Regions from separate parts of the Neptunomonas sp. XY-337 genome, predicted to be linked through region 4. Evidence: predicted binding sites of a transcription regulator. Region 4 holds the regulator's gene; each other region holds the start of a gene.

Region 1 (4,579 bases), on a different contig from region 4:
ACTCACAGTCGGCATCAAACTCGGCAAGTGGCACATCCAACATCTCATCAATAGAGCGCAATAGCTGAGCAACACTAATACGGTCCTCTAACTGCATCTCGCCGCGCGCAAAGACCAGCATGTCTCGCACTTGCTGCTCAAGGTGCGCAAGGCGTGAGGATACTTTAGCGGCAAACTTCTTACGCTGTGCATCTGTAATCGCGTCGCGCTCTAGGTGGCTTGCATAGAGTGTTGCAGCCGCCAGTGGCGTGCGAATTTGGTGGGCCAACGATGCCATCATGCGCCCCATCTCCGATAATCGCTGATACTGCGACAGACGGCCTTGCAATAAGCGTGTCTCAGTTTGATCGGTCAGCAGTACTAGCTGCCCAGCTTCATCCTGCATGGCAGATGTCAGCAAGCTCACTCGCCGACCATCACGCAGCGAGATCTCGTGCCCATCATCATTCTTGGGCGCGAATGAGCGATTGATGACCTGCATCCATAGCTCGCCAATCAAGGGCTTACCCAGTAGCGCTTCAGCAGCAGGGTTCGCGAGCGCCACTCGCCCTTGATTACCAATAACGATGACACCCGCAGGCATCACCTTCAGCACTTGGGCCATTCGCCTAGCAAACATACTCTCGAGTGCGCTCTGCTCGGCAAGCTGATCTCGCAGCTCTGTCAGCTCAACATCTTTATCAGCTAGGGCTTGTTTGAGCGCCTCAACTTCACTCATCATCGCCTCGCTGGATACCATATTTTTTCATCTTCTCAACTAATGTTGTGCGCCGTACGCCGAGTAGCTTGGCCGCTCGGGCAACAACCTGATTAGTGCGCTGTAAAGCGACCCGAATATAGTCTTGCTCGATACTCTCAAGCTGCGCTTTCAGGTCAATCCCATCTTCCGGCAACATCAAATCGTTTCGACTTAGATAGGGTTGCTCAGTCGTTGGAGGCTCCGCAACGACGCTGGAGCTCATCGGAAAGTCACCAAGGTCTAAACCAGCACGATACTTATCCGGAAGGTCTAAAAGGTTTACCTCCTCATCAGGGTGCATAATCGCCAAACGTTCAACAAGGTTGGCAAGCTCACGCACATTTCCCGGCCAATCATATTGATCCAGTGCCATACGCGCTGGCCCCGAGAGTATCAGCTGCCCTAGACCCACTTGCTGAGCCTGATTCGCGAGGTAGTCTGTCAGCCGTGCGACGTCACCCTCCCGCTCGCGCAGCGGTGGCGTCTCTATGGGATAAACATTGAGACGATAGAAAAGGTCCTCGCGGAACTTACCCTCTGCAATCATCTGCTCTAAATTTTTATGGGTTGCCGCGATCACACGAACATCCACATGCACCGTTTTGGAACCACCCACACGTTCAAAGCAGCGCTCCTGAAGCACACGTAACAGCTTAACCTGCATCGCCATCGGCATATCACCGATCTCATCTAAAAATAGCGTGCCGTTGTTGGCCATCTCAAAACGCCCAGCACGAGCCGAGACGGCGCCAGTGAAAGCGCCCTTTTCATGGCCAAATAACTCGCTCTCGAGAAGTTCAGGAGGAATGGCACCGCAATTAACGGGTACAAAGGGTTCACCGTTACGTGGCGATAGTTCATGTAAGCTACGCGCAACCAGTTCTTTTCCCGTACCCGACTCACCGGTGATCAGCACACTCGCGTCCCGCTCGACAACACGCCCCATAACGAGCTTAAGATGCTTCATGGCAGCGCTCTCGCCCACTAGAAGCGGGAAGCTAGGTTCCTCCAAGGCACGGTGGCTAGCACCAAAGCGCTCCGCTTGCGAAAGTAGCTCTGCTAGCACACGCTCTGAAAGCGGCTCTTCGAGCACGCTGAGAATTTGCGCGTTTGCCGCAGCCGAGAGCAACTCAGCCTCGTCCCAGCCATCTAACAGGCATAAAGGCACTGCTGGCATCTGATCACGAAACCGTGACACCAATTTATCGAGGGATACCGGTAGGGCACTTTTACCAATAAAGGCTAAAGTGCAGGGGTTCGGCTGAGAAGTTTGAAACCAGTCAACGAAACTGGAGACCTCGTGAGAGACGCCCAAAAAGCTAAATACAGCGGCCAAGTTTTGCCGCCTTTGCTCCTCGTCATCTACGAGTAAAACATGTGAATTAGCTGCCATTTCCGTACTCTATCGCACGTCATTTTTTTGACATACTAGCAAAGAAACGTGATTTAACAAGCAGACTTGGAACTTTTATGCCAAAAAAATGGCACATCATTAATACTTATCAACAGCCAACAAAAAACCCGAGGCGCTGCTCGGGTTCTTGATAGTGGGTTTAAGACTTAGGACTCAGGGACTTCCATCTGTACCCAGCCGGATTTTACCTGCAAAATAAGATCCATCGCTTCTTGAACCTTCTCAGCATCATTATCACGGTTAGCCTGCAACAACGCGCGAACAACATAGTCGTAAAGCAGATCTAAGTTGGCTGCAATGTCCTCACCCTTTTCATGATCCAGGAAGTCTTTCAAGCCAAGAACAATATCATTTGCTTTATTTAGATGTGTGGTGCGCTCATTAATATCATCACGTTCTATCGCTCCCTTGGCCTTCGCCATCGCCGTTAATGCACCGTCAAATAACATGGTAATCAGCTCATGAGGGGAAGCTGTTTCGACTGACGCCCGCACATCAACGTTCTGATATTGTTTTAGGGCACTTAAATTAACAGACATGTTTTACTCCAAGTAGCGTTGCTCTCAAGATTATGAGGACTTCGCCGTAAAAGGTAATCGATCAGTTAGGCCGTTTAACGAGTCTGATGTTGTGTTTAGACTCGCAACAACCCGTTCCATCGCTAGGTATTGTTGAGTTAGACGAGTTTGGTAGATCGTCATACGTCGATCAAGGTTCTCTTGATCGGTTGCTAGTCCTTTAATTTGTCGGTTGATGTTCTCCTCGCGGCTATTGATGGCTCCGTTATCACCCAAGAAGCCGTCGATCAGCCGATTGAGCTCACTGGATAGTCCGCGCGAGAATGTAAATGAGAAATCCCCCGTCATCCCCTCTTTCACGGCAAAGTTAAGCCCGTAAGGGTCGCTATCAATCTTTGCCAATAAGATTTCACCGGCACCGAATGCCGGCTCACCATTAATTGTGCCTTGCACATCGTTACCAATGACCGAACTTGAAGTCTCGCTGAGGCCGGTATTAGTGGCAAACTCAGCACCCGCTGTTTCAAAGACAACTTTTGATGAACTGCCATAAGTACGAGAGACTAGCTGTATCTGGCCGCCATCAACGACGACATCAACAAAGTTACCCGCATCTTTGAGCGCCTTATCATTGTTAATCAACGACTGTAGCTCAACCCGTAACTCTTCTGCCGTATTGAACGTACCAGACAACTCAAGCACGCCGCTCGTCGTGCCATCTACCGCGATAGAGAAAGTATTATCCCCAGCGCCTGTCGTAAACGCAGCAAAGGGAATATCACTCCTGACGGTGCCTTTCGTTGGCGGCGCGGTCACTGTGCCAGTATAGCTGCCGGGTACAGTGTTCCCAGCGTAATTACCGATGGTGACATCCACCTGATTGGTAGACGAGGAGGTTTGCGGTGCAAAAATATTCTGTAGGACAGCAAAGTTATCGCTCACTGCATTCGAGAAATCATCGGTCAGCTCCAGTGTTCCATCCAACTGGGTACGAATACCGATACTCGACAAAGAGTTTGAACCATCTACCCCAGCCACAGCACCCGTCATCATCGAACGCAACTGTGCTATGACGGCCTTTGCCGCACCATCTGTGGATAAATTCCCTGCTGTTGTCTCGTTGGTCTCTTCGTCTGTTGTCAGCCCCGTTAGGTTTTTCGCTGTCTCGTAAAGCGAGTTATACGCCGTCACGAAATCACGAATCGCTTGTTCAGCGGTCCCCTTGTCTTGGCTGATCGAGAATGTGAACGTCTCACCAGGTTCAGCTTTGTTCAATGTAAAACTTAACCCAGGAATGACATCATCAATCTCATTACTCTCCCGGAAAACGGTTAAGCCATTGATTGTAATCTCAGCATCCCGAGCTTGCTGTGTTTGGGTTACATTCGCGTGATTCGAAGCATTGTAAGAGAAGATATCGAGCTGGCTATTGTCGTTCGTGACTTCTAGCGCATTCGCCTTACCAGACGGGCCCGATAGAAGCAGCTGATGTTCGCCATCAACTAACAATACAGACGCTTGCACATTAGAATCGGCAGCGTTAATTTTATCCGCCAAATCTTGCAGCGAGTCCTCTGCGACAACTTCTATTGTTAGAGATTTCTGCGCTTCATTTTCGGTGAAGGACTGCGGGTTATTGCTGCCATCATAGGCCCATTCACCCAGCTTTATTGTTAGGTTGCCCGCCACATTCATTGCAGCATTGGCATCTGCAAACGAAGCATTCACAGCCAAAGACTGCGATTGTGCTGTTGATTCAACACCGAGTTGGTAAGTACCAACCTGAGCGTTAGCGTCTAACGAGTTAGGCGTCACCGTGCCGGTTTCAGGGAAGGCCACGGAACGCGCATTGAACGTATCGTTATTACTGAGTGGCGCTAGTGCGTTTTGAAACTCGGACAAGCTACT
Region 2 (4,579 bases), on a different contig from region 4:
TTTGCGGCCGCACAAAGTGATCACCGTAGCGGCACTATTATGTTGCCAGCCAACCCACCCACAGCGCTTTTTCCCCACAAAGCGTGGCAGCGCTGTACGCAACAGGCAGCACGTCAACACGACTATGATCGTGCCGATTTAATGGGTGATCAGTTGTTGCGTCAGGAGCTTGCAGACTACCTATCATTGACTCGGGGCATTCGCTGCAGCGCGGAGCAGGTCATGCTGACCTCAGGTTCGTTGCATGGTATCGCAATGGCGTTGCAGGTTTTGGTGAATCCGCGGGAGCGCGTTTTACTCGAAGATCGGGGCTATCCGGGCATCGATGGTGCCCTAACCGGCATCGGCGCATCGCCGCAGATAATGCCTTGCGATGACCATGGCGTGCTAACCGATCATCTGGCAGCTTACACAGCCCGCGTTATGGTGATAACACCAAGCCGTTGTTTTCCTATGGGTGGCACGCTATCGCTGGAGCGGCGTATTGCATTGCTAGACTGGCTATATCAGGCTGATCGCTGGCTAATTGAAGATGACTACGATAGCGAGTTTATCTTTTCAGGCCACAGCATTGCCGCGCTTCAGAGCATGGATCGTTCTGGGCGCGTGATCTATACCGGTACCTTTAGCCGAACACTGTTTCCAAGCATTCGAACGGGCTATCTGGTGCTACCCGAAGCGTTGGTTGAGGTGTTCAATACCTATCGGCGCTACACCGAAGGCGGCATGCCAACACTACAGCAACACGCGATGGGGTTATTTATGCAGCAGGGCCATTATGCACGCCATCTGCGCCGAATGCGTAAACGTTATCAAACGAAAAAGGCCCAACTGTTGAGCTTTATGGCACAGCACTTCCCCAACTTAAAGCCCCTTGAAACCACGGGGGGGATGCATCTGGTGTTTCGTTTCGAAGGCGATGATATTGCAATCGCTGCGGCGCTGAACCGTGCGGGAATTGGTGCACGGGCGCTATCAAGCTACGAGCGCGCGCCGTTGGCAGATAAAGGTATCATTCTTGGTTATGCAGCACTTGAAGATGAGCATCTGGTGCGGTTGCAGCATGCGCTTAACGGGTGCTTGGCGCAAAAGAGGGGTTAGGTGAGCTAGCTGTTTGCTGGCGGGCAACCTTTAACGGCACGATGCGCTTGGCGGTATCATAGCCTGCTTTGAACAGTGCATTTTTTTGCTCGGGTGTGATATTGAACTCAACAGGTGAGATACTGCCGGTGTGAACCACGATGGTTTGCTGCCAAAAGGTTTCGCTAATGTACTCCTGAGACATGGTTGTCATAAAGGTGCGTATGAGTAGGCTAAGGTGCGACACCAACGGAATGAGTGGCGGCTTTGCGTCTCGTGGCGCGTGCTGAACACAGCTGAGACGAAACACTAATATCGGCGTGCCATTACCTGCCCAGTCTCGTTGCAGTGCTTCCTCAGATAAGATACTGCCATCCACCAAGAGCTGCTGTTTGTACTCCTTAAAGCTAAACAGCAGCGGAATCGACATCGAGAAGCGCACCGCTAACGATACTTTCATATCAGGCGAGTTCGCCCGGTTAAAGACCACTGGCTTACTGGCGCGTAGATCAGTTGCCACCACATGAAAATCACCGGATAGCTGGGAAAAGGTTTTGCCATCCAGCTTTTCATCGAGCCACTGTTCAAAAAGATCCCCAGAAGATAGCCCGCCCGTGCGTAACAAGCGGAAAAAGCCTTGGCCTAAGAATTGGCGAAAGTCGGTCTCTTCGGCAATAACGCGCAACTGCTCTAGTGAGTAACCCGCACAAAAGAGGGCGCCCACCACGGAGCCACCAGATACCCCCACCAGCGCTGGGAAACGGTAATCGAGCTCTTCGAGTGCGTTCAAAATACCAATATGGGCTGACAAACGGCTGCCGCCACCGGCAAGCACGGGCACGAGACTAAGGTGGTTATGAGGGCGATTGGCGGGCGTATCACCACGAAAGACGGAATCTGACACAAGCGGCCTCCAGCAATGGGGCTGGCTACAGATGTTTAAATTATAGCCAAAGTTGTTCGCAAGCTCAGCTTATACCAAAGAGTGTCATATGAACGTCACACAAAGTGGCTAGTTTATGGTGCCTCGTTTACTATTAATCAAATACTTACCAGCAACGACTCTGACCGCTTCATGACCTCTGCGACTGCCTCTGCCACCCATATCATGCGCTGCTTACGAGATGAAATCCGTAACGGGCATTTACAACCCGAAGACAAACTAGGCTCTGAGCGTATTCTTAGCGAGCGCTTTTCGACATCTCGGGTGACTATTCGTGAGGCTCTGAAAAAGCTAGAGTCTGAGGGCGTGGTGTATCGCTCTAACCGACGTGGCTGGTTTGTCACCTCGCCACGTGTTAAGTACGACCCAAGTTGTCCGGGCTTCTTTATGGACTATGTGGCGGAGCAGGGCTTTATACCTTTTAGCCGCATGCTATCGAGCGAACTTGTCCCTGCAGATAGCTACCTCAGTGAGCTATTCGAGATACCCGAAGGCAGCGACGTGGCCTGCATTGAGCGGGTGCGTGGAGCCGACAACCGTGCCGTCTATGTTGAGCGTATCTTCTTAAACCGCGACCTCCTTCCCGAGATTGAGCAACACGACTTAACCCTATCGGTGAGTAAAGTTGTGAAAGGGGAGTATGGCCAAGAGTATGCTGCGAACGATTTAGACATTCGCGCCGCGACGCTATCTTCCCATCAGGCGGCCACGTTAAGTGCACCGGCTAACTTCACCTGCTTGAATATCCGACGCATCGTGCGTAATGCACAAGGGCGTGTCTTTGAGGTGGATTTTGAAGCGTGGCGGCACGATACCGTTGAGCTTAGTTTATCCGTGATTGACACACCTTAACGCGCGGCAGCGATCGATTCGTTTTATCGCTGCAAACAATCTTTCGTAAATCTGTCACATCTTTGTAAAAAACTGGCGCTAATCTTTTTCCTCATCTGGTCTATACCAGTTAATCATTGAGGATATGAGAGATGACTAACAAAGCGACGTTTACCAAACTGGCACTGGCGACTTTGATGTCGGCAACTGCTTTGTCTGCACATGCAGGTTCTGAGTTAACCGTTTACACAGCGTTGGAAGCGGAAGATCTAAAGCGTTACGCCGCAGCGTTTAACAAGAAGCACCCTGATATCAAAATCAACTGGGTTCGCGACTCCACAGGTATCGTGACCGCAAAACTGTTGGCTGAAAAAGAAAACCCACAAGCTGACGCTGTTTGGGGTTTGGCAGCGACCTCTTTGCTGGTGCTGAAAGGCGAGCAAATGCTTCAGCCATACAAGCCAGCAGGTGTCGAAAAACTGTCTAAGAAATTCTACGACCAAGATGCAACACCGTCTTGGGTCGGTATGGACGCATGGATGGCTGCGGTTTGTTTTAACACCGTTGAAGCGAAAAAGCACAACCTGCCTAAGCCTACGTCTTGGGAAGATCTAACGAAGCCGGTTTACCAAGGCCATATCGTAATGCCTAACCCTAACTCATCAGGTACGGGTTTCTTAGACGTATCCTCATGGTTGCAAATGTTCGGTGAAGAGAACGGCTGGCAATATATGGACCGTCTGCACAATAACATCGCACGTTACACGCACTCCGGTTCCAAGCCTTGTAAATTGGCGGCGGCTGGTGAAGCGCCCATCGGTATCTCTTTTGCATTCCGTGGTGCGAAGCTGAAGAAAAAAGGCGCGCCGTTAGATCTTGTCTTCCCTAAAGAGGGCCTAGGCTGGGATATGGAAGCCAGCGCAATTGTTAAAGGTACAGATAATCTGGATGCGGCTAAGAAGCTGATGGATTTCTCTATCTCTGAAGAAGCTAACCGCCTATATAACAAAGGTTACGCAGTTGTTGCGATGCCGGGTATCGCTAAGCCAGTACAGTACTTCCCAGAGAATGCTGCTGAGCTGATGATCGACAACAACTTCGAGTGGGCTGCGAGCAGCCGCTCCGAGATCTTGAAGCAGTGGCAAACGCGTTACGACAGCAAGTCTGACCCGAAATAGATACTGGGCTTTTTGATGTAAAGCCCTCGTCATGAGGGCTTTCTAGTATCTAACAGATTCAGGTAACGGGAAGGTCACGATGCACTATCTATCGATTCAAAACTTAAAAAAGCACTTTGGTGAATTTACGGCGCTGCAGGATATCTCTCTTGATATAAAAGAGGGTGAGTTTGTCTGCTTTCTAGGCCCTTCAGGCTGCGGTAAAACCACACTACTACGCGCCATTGCCGGTCTTGATCAGCAAAGTGAAGGCAGCATCCACCAAGCAGGACGGGATATCTCTCAACTGCCGCCTGATCAGCGTGACTTTGGCATCGTCTTCCAGTCTTACGCCTTGTTCCCCAACCTAACCGTTGCTGACAACATCGCGTATGGCCTAAAAAACAGCAGCGATGCAAAAGTACGCCAGCGTGATGCGATCACCCAGCGTGTGGATGAGCTCCTTGAGCTGATCGGCTTAGCGGGTGCTAACCATAAATACCCATCTCAGCTGTCTGGTGGACAGCAGCAGCGTGTTGCTTTAGCGCGTGCTATCGCGACGAAGCCG
Region 3 (4,579 bases), on a different contig from region 4:
ACTGCGTTGGTGGTATCGTCGGCGCCTTGGTCGATCACTTTCAGCGTATCTTGCCGGCCAATAACCGATGCTGTGACCTGCATACCGCCGGTTCCCCAACCGTGCGGCAGTGGCATCTCGCGGCCACCAAAAGGCACCTGAAAGCCCGGAATGGCTACCGCCTTCAACAGCGCGCGACGAATCATCCGCTTGGACTGCTCATCAAGGTAAGCAAAGTTATAACCTGTTGCGACTTCAGACATCGTTCTGCTCCGCATCCATCTGTTGTGTTGAGGTCTGCTGTTCGCGGCGCAGACGGCGAATCATCTCCAGCTCGGACTGGAAGTCCACGTAGTGCGGCAGCTTAAGGTGCGACACAAAGCCATTGGCCGACACACAATCGGTGTGGGAGAGCACAAACTCTTGATCTTGTGTGGGATAGGCCACCATCTCACCCAGCTCATCGGCACGCAGCGCCCGCTCCACCAGCGCAACACTCATCGCTTTGCGCTCCGAGCGGCCCAACGCCACACCATAACCACGGGTGAATTGAGGAGGCTCCGTAGCACTGCCGTGGAACTGGTTTACCATCTCGCACTCGGTGAGCAGCATGTCACCAATCTCCACGGCAAAACCGAGCTCCTCCGGCACCAGCGCAACGCTCACACGGCCTGTGCGCAGCTCGCCCGCAAAGGGGTGACTATCGCCATAGCCGCGCATGGAGGCATAGCTCAAGGCGAGCAGGAAACCTTCATCACCGCGCACTAGGTTCTGTAACCGCACGGTACGCTCGGCTGGGTAGGTGACAGGCTCGCGGGTCAGGTCTCGTGGGGTTTGATCTTGCTCGTCTTCGCTGCGGCTGAGCTCAATCAACCCCTCTTGGTTCAGTAGCTCCAGAACGCGCGGACATGGCTCAAGCGGCTCTGACGATGCAGGCTCACGTGTTGCTTGCGCCGCCTCGCCCTCTGCTAACAAAGCAAAATCGAGCAGGCGGTGGGTATAGTCGTAAGTGGCGCCTAAAATCTGGCCTCCCGGCAACTCCTTGAAGGTGCCGGAGATACGCCGCTCAATCTGCATCGCTTCGGTATCCAACGCTTCGCTGTAACCGAAACGTGGCAGTGTGGTGCGGTAAGCACGCAGCAGAAAGATCGCTTCCACCGCATCGCCACTGGCTTGTTTTAGCGCTAATGCCGCCAGTTCAGGATCGTAAACAGACCCTTCATTCATGACGCGATCAACCGCTAACGGCAGTTGCGCTTGGATCTGGGCAACTGTGAGTTCTGCAAGTTTGGTATCTCCGCGGCGCTGCTTGCGCATCAACGCGTGTGCGTTATCGATCGCCTGCTCGCCCCCTTTTACGGCAACATACATCTCAGCGGCCTCCCATGTTGATATCGATCTGAGTCGAGCGTGGCACCGCTACGAGCGTGTCGGTGCTACAGAAGATGCAGTCGATGCCCATCGGAAAGCGCTGGCGGCTGGCGATAAGTTGCTCAACACATGTTGAGCTCAACCCACCGATGCGCAACTGGCGCTCAGTTTCGATGCCCGGCCCTGTGAGCGTCCAGTGCGGCTCGCTGCTAATCGCGGGGACTTGCACAATCAGTGTTGTGCTGCGATCTGGCTGCTCGGCGCTGCCCATATTCAGCAGGGTAATATCAGGAACATCACTGGCATCACACAATGCGAAAGCTGCGCTCTGTGGGCTATCCACCTGGGGGCTTTGGCAATGAAAGCGCAGGTTAGACGCGATCGCGGCGTCAGCGGCCAAGCGTTCACTTAACCAGACCGGTGTATCAGCATCCAGCAGAGCTAACGCCACCTGCCAACTGATAGCATTTAACGCGCCCGGCCCCTCAGCTATCAGATTTGGCTGCTGCAGCTTGCCCGGCTCACTCATAGCGGTGAGCAGAGCACGAAACACCTGCTGGCCATCGTGCACGGCATCATTAAAACCTGCGACGAGTAACTCGCTTGAGACGCTCATTCATCCTCTCCTCGAACTAGCGTAAAGAAGTCCACCTTGGTTTGGCTGGCATCAGCGGCACGCGCCTCTGCAGCGGCCTGTAGGCTGGCTTCCAGTGGCGCAACCAACTGCTGTTGAAGCTGCTGGTCTGTGTCCTCTTGCAACAGCGCATCTGCCAAAGCCACGGTGAGCGCTTTGCATTTATCGCGGCCCGCAACATAACTAACGCCCAACGTGCCGCTGGTTAGCCGTATAGCACAGCGTGTAATTGTCATCTCCGCCATATTGAACGGCTGACCACTGCCACCCACACGGGCGCGCACCATCGTCAGGCCGATCTCCGGCGGGCGGATCAGTTGATAATCGGGGGTTAAGTCCAACGCCGCCCACTGCTGTTGTAGCTGCTCAGCAGGCGCTTTAGCTAATACACCCAGCCAATGCTGACGTGCGAGCTGGGATGCGGTTAGCGTGGTTTGATTGGCAGCACTCATGCTGAAATCCCATCCTGTTTTGTCATTCGATGAGCAGCATTGTGGCGAGTGATTGCGCGAGAAAAAATGGAGCATATCTTCACGCATTGATAAGAAATTCTAATGCGCTAGCGAACGCGTTGCATGGTGGTGATTGACACGCTGAAAACCAGCAAAGTACGCCTAAAACTAAAAAAACCCGGCTTTCATGCAACCATCTGCAACATATCTGTCATCTTTCTTTGCTATCAAGGGCGTTCGGCTGCGCTGAGCCAAGGTCCAGCATTAGCAACATCGCTTTGTTTACCTCAGATTTTCTAACCCATACGAGCGCACTATGTCTCCACGTCGTAAACCTCTCCCCCCGTTAAATGCACTGAAAGCATTTGAGGCTGCCGCACGGCTGCGCAGCCTAACCCGAGCCGCAGAGGAGCTACATGTCACGCAGGGAGCGATCAGCCAGCAGGTGAAGCTACTCGAGGAGTATCTCGGTACTCAGCTGTTCATCCGTAAGCCGCGCAAGCTGGAGCTCACAGATAGCGCGCAGGCGTACCTGCCCATCTTGACTGAGGCGTTCAGCAGCCTGCTAGCCAGCACCCACGATCTATTTGGCAAGGATCAGCGCGCTCGGCTGACAATTAAATGTGGCACCAGCTTTATGCAGCGCTGGCTTGTACCGCGCTTAAACGATTTCTACGCGCAACACCCTGATTTACAGGTCCGGTTGATCTCATCGGTGTGGCCATCGCAAACCGAAGTGGAGGCGGCGGATCTGGAGATCTCTAACGGCTTTGGTGACTGGACCGGTATGCGTGTAGAGCGCCTCACTAATGAGTATTGGCAAGTGGTGGCCAGCCCAACGTTCTTGGCACATCATCCCGTCACGGAGGATCCTTTTGAGATTGCGGAGTGCCCGCTTATCAGCACTATGGGAGATCGTGAAAACTGGCAGCAATGGTTTCGCAAGCAGGGCATACATAATGCAGTGCCGCAGCCTATTTTAGAGAGCGATACCAGCACGATTGCTATCGATGCGGCCTGCAATGGGGTCGGCCTTTTGTTGGCCCGTAGTTTTGTTGTGGATGCGCAAATTAAGCGCGGAGAGTTGGTGGCAGCACATCCCTTTACGCTGCCATCAACAGGCGCTCATTATCTGGTGCTGCCCAACAAACCTATCGCCACAAAAGTCGCTGCGTTTTGCAGCTGGATTAAACAGCGCCTCGATAGCGAAGGCCACCTATGCCGCATTAGCTAAGTGGCATAAAAAAGCCCTGCGATGCAGGGCTTTAGTGGTCTCTATCTTGCTGGGTTACTTGATCGCGCAATCGCCTTCAAAGACCCATTCGCTGTGGCTAGAGTAGCTCGTTAGATCAATTTGGTAGTAGTTACGCGCCCGCAGGTAACGGCCATAGCCGCGATTACGGATCTTGGTGCTTTGGCTTCCCTCATAGAAGCGCCAGCTCGCACGGTAGCGGTGCGGCGTGCTAGATAACACGGGATAGTAACGGCTGGCTGCCGATAGATAGCGTTGGCTATTCACGCTACGAATCCGCACATAACGGCTGCCATAACGCTCCAGTTGCCACTCGGTACGCTTGGTTTTTTTAGCACTCAAAGCAACATAGTAACCGTTGTAATCCTCCAGATACTTGTTGGAGTACAGGTCTTTCAAGTAGCAGGCTTTTGTCTCTACCACGGTAGGCTTCACTGTGACTGTATGCTGAGCAGCATGAGCCAGTGTAATGACCAGTTGCTCTCCCTGCTGCTGGTAGCTGCTTGCACCTAATACGGTGACCGGCGCAGATGAAGCGAGTGTGACAACCACATCGCCTTGGCCTTGCAGGGTAAACGCAAGCTGCTGCCCATCGCCGGTTACGTCAATCAGCTCAGCGCGAGTCGGCAGGTCAGTGATGCGTGTCACAGCGCTAGGCTGGCCACCTGTTTTTATCTCAAATGTGCCACCTTGGCGCGGTACAAAGACCTCATTGCCGTTATAGGCATACCAGTTGGCAACCGCTGCAATCTGCGTATCGGCTGTCAGTTTCAACGCAAAGTGTCCGATATCGTTACCCGCAACGCTGACACGCCAGCCATCGGCGGTTTTTTCGCTATCTAAGCGCGTATTCGCGAACTGCTCCAGGCGCTGATAGAGACCCTCACCGGT
Region 4 (4,579 bases):
TTTAATGCGATCGAATTCAAAGTAAACCGTGCAGGACTAGGCTTGATGATTCTTGCTGTGGTCATGCGCTTTATCGTCTTTTTTGTTGCTTAGGAGTTAAGATGCGAGGAAATCCTGTCAAAGGAGCGGGCTACCTTTTACGTGGTTTTAGCATGCTGACGCAGCCGGGTATTCGCCAGTTCGTTCTGATCCCGATGTTGATAAACATTCTGCTGTTCTCGGGTGCTATCTGGTTGCTGATCAATGAGTTTGATCGCTGGGTGGCGTACTGGATGTCGCAGTTGCCAACGTGGTTATCTTTTCTTGATTTCCTACTTTGGCCTTTGTTTGCACTGTTGGTGTTAATTGTTGTTTATTACGGCTTCTCTATCGTAGCGAACCTGATCGCCGCGCCGTTCAATGGCTTCCTGTCTGAGAAGGTGGAGCTACAGCAACGTGGTGTGCGTATCGCCGATGATGGTTGGAAGGGGTTGCTGACGATGGTGCCACGCGCGCTTGCGCGTGAGCTGTCTAAGCTAGCGTACTACTTGCCACGTTTATTAGCGTTGCTCGTTATCAGCCTGATACCCGGCGTTAACTTGCTCTCGCCACTGCTCTGGTTTGTCTTCGGCGCTTGGATGATGGCAATTCAATATTGTGACTATCCCATGGATAACAACAAAGTTACTTTCCGTCGTATGAAAGAACTGCTAGCCGAGCGCAATCTCACGTCATTGAGCTTTGGTGCCATCGTTCAGATGGGAATGCTGATTCCGGTGGTGAATCTGATCATGATGCCTGCTGCGGTCATTGGTGCGACGTTGTACTGGAGCGAAGACCAAGCCCAGCGCGCAGGTTGCTAGTACCTAGCTCACCAGCGACTGCGGTGTCTTGGTGAGCATATCCCGGGAGAAGTGGCAGCAGAAGCTGCTACCAACCCCGGGTTGGCTTTCAATCTCTAAGCGAGCGCCGTGGCGCTGCAGCGCGTGCTTCACAATTGCGAGCCCCAAGCCCGTTCCACCTGTGGCAGAAGAGCGCCCTTCATCGACGCGATAAAAACGCTCAGTTAGACGCCCAAGGTGGATCGAATCGATACCAATACCATTATCGGTCACACATAAATGACCACCTTCAGTGTCTACTTCCCAAGTCACCTTGATATGGCCTTGAGCGGGCGTGTAGCGAACCGCGTTAAACACAAGGTTAGAGAAGGCGTTTTGCAGCTCTTGTGACTGCCCTAGCAGATCATAGTTGGGGTTGGCATCTAACTCTATATGATGCTCCTTATCGCCAGATAGTGCGATAGCATCAGCCTGAATGGAACGCAGCATCCCTTGAATATTGACAGGGTTTTCATCGGGAATGTGTTGGCTGGCTTCAAGCCGCGACAGTAGCAGCAGATCGGATACTAAGCTTTCCATACGAATGGCTTGGTTCTGCATCTGCGTGAGTGCGCGCTCCATGGGTTTGGGTAGTGGCTGGTCCAGAAAGGTTTCGAGGTAGCCGCGAATAACTGTAAGCGGTGTGCGCAGCTCGTGTGATGCATTAGCAACAAAGTCTTGTCGCGTCTGCTCAAGACGTATTAGTCGCGTAATATCACGGGCAACAATCAAACGATCACCCACACCAAACTCGGTGATCTGGTACTGTAAAACCGTATCGTTGTGCAGCGGGCTAGGTAACTGCAAAGGCTCTTCGTACTGCGCTTTGCGGTAATAGCGAATAAAGCGAGGGTCGCGCAGCAAGTTCATGAGAGGTTTGCCGCGATCGGCTGAGCTTTTCAAGCCGATCAGCCGCTCAGCTGCACGATTCCACCACTCTAAGTTATTTTGCTTATCAACAATAACGACCGCATCAGGGAGAGCAGAGGAGGACTGCTGGAAGCGGCTGATAACACTACGTAGATCTTTGCTCTTGTTGCGATGGCGCTTTTGCAAGCGTGCGAGATCGTCGAAGATATCGCCCCACTGGCCATGGCTTTCAGGCGGCAGTAAATCGGTGCTTAATAGCCATTTTTGCAGGCGGCGTGTTTGTCGTAGTTGCAGGTAGGCCCAGAGCGATAAACCCGCAACCAGTCCCCAACTTAAACTACCTAGCAGTAAGCCAATAAAAGCTGGCAGTGCGATAACAGCAAAGAGGCCGCTAACGCCAGCACGAGGCGATTTTTGCATAAACTGTTTAACCTAGATTGCGTGCAGCAGCGGTGCTATGCAACCTGCGTCGAGAAGCGGTAGCCCGTGCCGCGCACTGTTTGTACCAAATGGTCGTGCTGACTACCCAGCGCTTTGCGCAAGCGTCGGATATGCACATCCACAGTGCGTTCTTCAACGTAAACATTGCCACCCCAAACCATATCGAGCAACTGCCCACGGGAGTATGCGCGGTCTTGGTGGGTCATGAAGAACTGTAACAAACGAAACTCGGTTGGGCCAAGTTCTATTGGCTTGTCATTGGCGGTCACGCGGTGTGAAATTGGATCGAGTGTTAACCCTTCAACTGTAACGGGTTCTTCGATCCCTTTAGGCGTCGCTCGGCGAAGCACTGCTTTGAGGCGTGCAACGAGTTCGCGTGGTGAAAAAGGCTTGGTGATGTAGTCATCAACACCGGCTTCAAGGCCTTTTACCTTATGCTCCTCTTCCGTTTTAGCCGTGAGCATAATAATCGGCACATCAGCGGTGGTTTCATCTTTACGCAGGCGGCGTGCCAACTCAATGCCACTCATGTTTGGCATCATCCAATCGAGCAGAATCATATCTGGCTTTTGATCAACAACTAACGCATGTGCTTCTTGAGCATTATCTGCCTCGATGCACTCGTAGCCTGCCATCTCCAGAGCTACTGCAATCATTTCCCTGATAGGAGCTTCGTCATCAACGATCAGCACTTTCTTGCTTGCCGACATGGGTAAACCGCCTCTTACGCTTAAAATAAGACGGGAGTATTACAATGTTTTATTGTGACACTATTGTTACATGCTAGAACAATTCACTAAAGATAGTGAAGAAAAATGCCAACAAAGACCGACAACCCCGCGTAGTGGTTATTCAAAAAGGCACGAAAACAAGGGGCTCGCTCGCGATCTTTGATCAGCCGCATCTGGTAAACAAAGCAACCGACAGCCCCCAGTAGGCCGAGATAGTAAAAGCCACCGAGCTGAGCCAGAAAGCCCGCTACTACAAGGAGGATAAGGGTGAGTATCAGCAGTATCGCGATAATGAGTTTATCGTATTGGCCAAACAGAATAGCGGTCGATTTGATACCAATCTTGAGGTCATCATCTCGGTCAACCATGGCGTACATGGTGTCGTAAGCCACGGTCCAGAGTAGCTTGGCACTGTAGATCACCCATGCGATCAGCGGAATCTGTTCGCCAACAGCGGTAAATGCCATGGGGATCGCCCACCCAAACGCTGCGCCGAGAACCACTTGCGGTAGGTGGGTATAACGTTTCATAAAAGGGTAGAGTGATGCGAGAAACAGACCACCAAATGACATAAGAATCGTCATCGTATTGGTTAGCAGCACTAAGCCAAATGCAACAAGCATGAGCGCAGCAAACAGTAATAGTGCTTCTTTGGCGGTGATTTTTCCCGTCGCTAAGGGGCGTTGAGCGGTGCGCTTTACATGCCCATCAACTTTCCGATCTGCAAAGTCGTTGATAACACAGCCAGCGGAGCGCGTCAGAAAAACGCCCAATGTAAAGACAGCAATGAGCTTGAGGTCGGGAATGCCTTCAGATGCGATCCATAGTGCCCACAAGGTTGGCCATAACAGCAGGTAGCTGCCGATAGGCCGGTTGAAACGCGTCAAATTGACATAGACATCCAACCGCTCGCGTAAGCTCATGGGCTTAAATAGGGGGGCACCGGGCATAACAATCCTTTTATATCATCACCCGTCACCTTTGAAAGTCACCGTGACGGTATGCTAATGGAATTCAACCCCGTTTGAGATCAGGGCTAGCTCGTTGTGGGCTGATAGTTTACCTGCTCTAGTGCCGGTAAAAAAACCTCACATACGAGTAGGGGTTTATTGGATAGATAAAACTGGGAGCGCCGTGCCCATAGCGTTTGCTCGCTGGTGATATCGAACCGGCTGACTTCGAGGGGGCCGCGGCGCATGGTTCGGTCATTAAAGAGCACACTGCCTAGCGACCGGTTACCGACGTGGTGGAGCTGTCGCTCGCGACCTGTCAGCGTTGCCGCAGGAATAATTGAGCGTGCGTAAACCCACGGCTCCTGATTGCCCAGTAAGTGGACTTCACGAATGAGTGCGAGCTGGCGTGGTGGCATTCCCAATATCTGTGCTTCCGAGCGGTTCGGGCGTCCCCAGCCTTGTGCAATCACTTCAACGCTAAAATGACCTTGGCTGGCATTTATCAGGTGCTGTGTCAGTGAGCCGCGGTCAGTTAACCAGCGCTGCCAGTGGTAGGGCGCATGGAGTGCGGACAAGCGGCGCAAATGATACCAGCGGGCATCAAAACTGGCGTGAATAAGAGAGTGGCGGACGGGCACAAACAATTCCTTTATAAGCTCGGCAGGTATTCTACTCCTTTCCCATGCAGCACGTCACCGCTGGCCTTACGAAAGCGTGCGCTTGG

Evidence for each region. The regulator PhoB, encoded in region 4, activates phosphate uptake and scavenging genes when phosphate is short. The targets are predictions, from matches to a motif close to TGTCATANNNNTGTCANA.
Region 1: the regulator PhoB is predicted to act here: its motif matches at 2,209-2,226, upstream of E4L36_RS08595 (sigma-54 dependent transcriptional regulator).
Region 2: the regulator PhoB is predicted to act here: its motif matches at 2,067-2,084, upstream of E4L36_RS01595 (UTRA domain-containing protein).
Region 3: the regulator PhoB is predicted to act here: its motif matches at 2,635-2,652, upstream of phnG (phosphonate C-P lyase system protein PhnG).

Annotation. Positions count from the first base shown of each region.
Region 1 covers NZ_SPLL01000003.1:312,411-316,989, forward strand. The annotation lists gene E4L36_RS08590 (ATP-binding protein) at 1-739, opposite strand, end outside; gene E4L36_RS08595 (sigma-54 dependent transcriptional regulator) at 711-2,132, opposite strand; gene fliS (flagellar export chaperone FliS) at 2,300-2,692, opposite strand; gene fliD (flagellar filament capping protein FliD) at 2,723-4,579, opposite strand, start outside.
Region 2 covers NZ_SPLL01000001.1:286,419-290,997, reverse strand. The annotation lists gene E4L36_RS01605 (PLP-dependent aminotransferase family protein) at 1-1,101, shown strand, start outside; gene E4L36_RS01600 (patatin-like phospholipase family protein) at 1,070-1,984, opposite strand; gene E4L36_RS01595 (UTRA domain-containing protein) at 2,156-2,875, shown strand; gene E4L36_RS01590 (putative 2-aminoethylphosphonate ABC transporter substrate-binding protein) at 3,007-4,032, shown strand; gene E4L36_RS01585 (putative 2-aminoethylphosphonate ABC transporter ATP-binding protein) at 4,112-4,579, shown strand, end outside.
Region 3 covers NZ_SPLL01000008.1:102,130-106,708, forward strand. The annotation lists gene E4L36_RS16555 (alpha-D-ribose 1-methylphosphonate 5-phosphate C-P-lyase PhnJ) at 1-242, opposite strand, end outside; gene E4L36_RS16560 (carbon-phosphorus lyase complex subunit PhnI) at 235-1,350, opposite strand; gene phnH (phosphonate C-P lyase system protein PhnH) at 1,352-1,966, opposite strand; gene phnG (phosphonate C-P lyase system protein PhnG) at 1,963-2,436, opposite strand; gene E4L36_RS16575 (LysR substrate-binding domain-containing protein) at 2,753-3,670, shown strand; gene E4L36_RS16580 (polysaccharide deacetylase family protein) at 3,725-4,579, opposite strand, start outside.
Region 4 covers NZ_SPLL01000004.1:364,297-368,875, forward strand. The annotation lists gene E4L36_RS11690 (hypothetical protein) at 1-93, shown strand, start outside; gene cysZ (sulfate transporter CysZ) at 102-842, shown strand; gene phoR (phosphate regulon sensor histidine kinase PhoR) at 846-2,150, opposite strand; gene phoB (phosphate regulon transcriptional regulator PhoB) at 2,186-2,881, opposite strand; gene ubiA (4-hydroxybenzoate octaprenyltransferase) at 2,968-3,825, opposite strand; gene E4L36_RS11715 (chorismate lyase) at 3,939-4,493, opposite strand.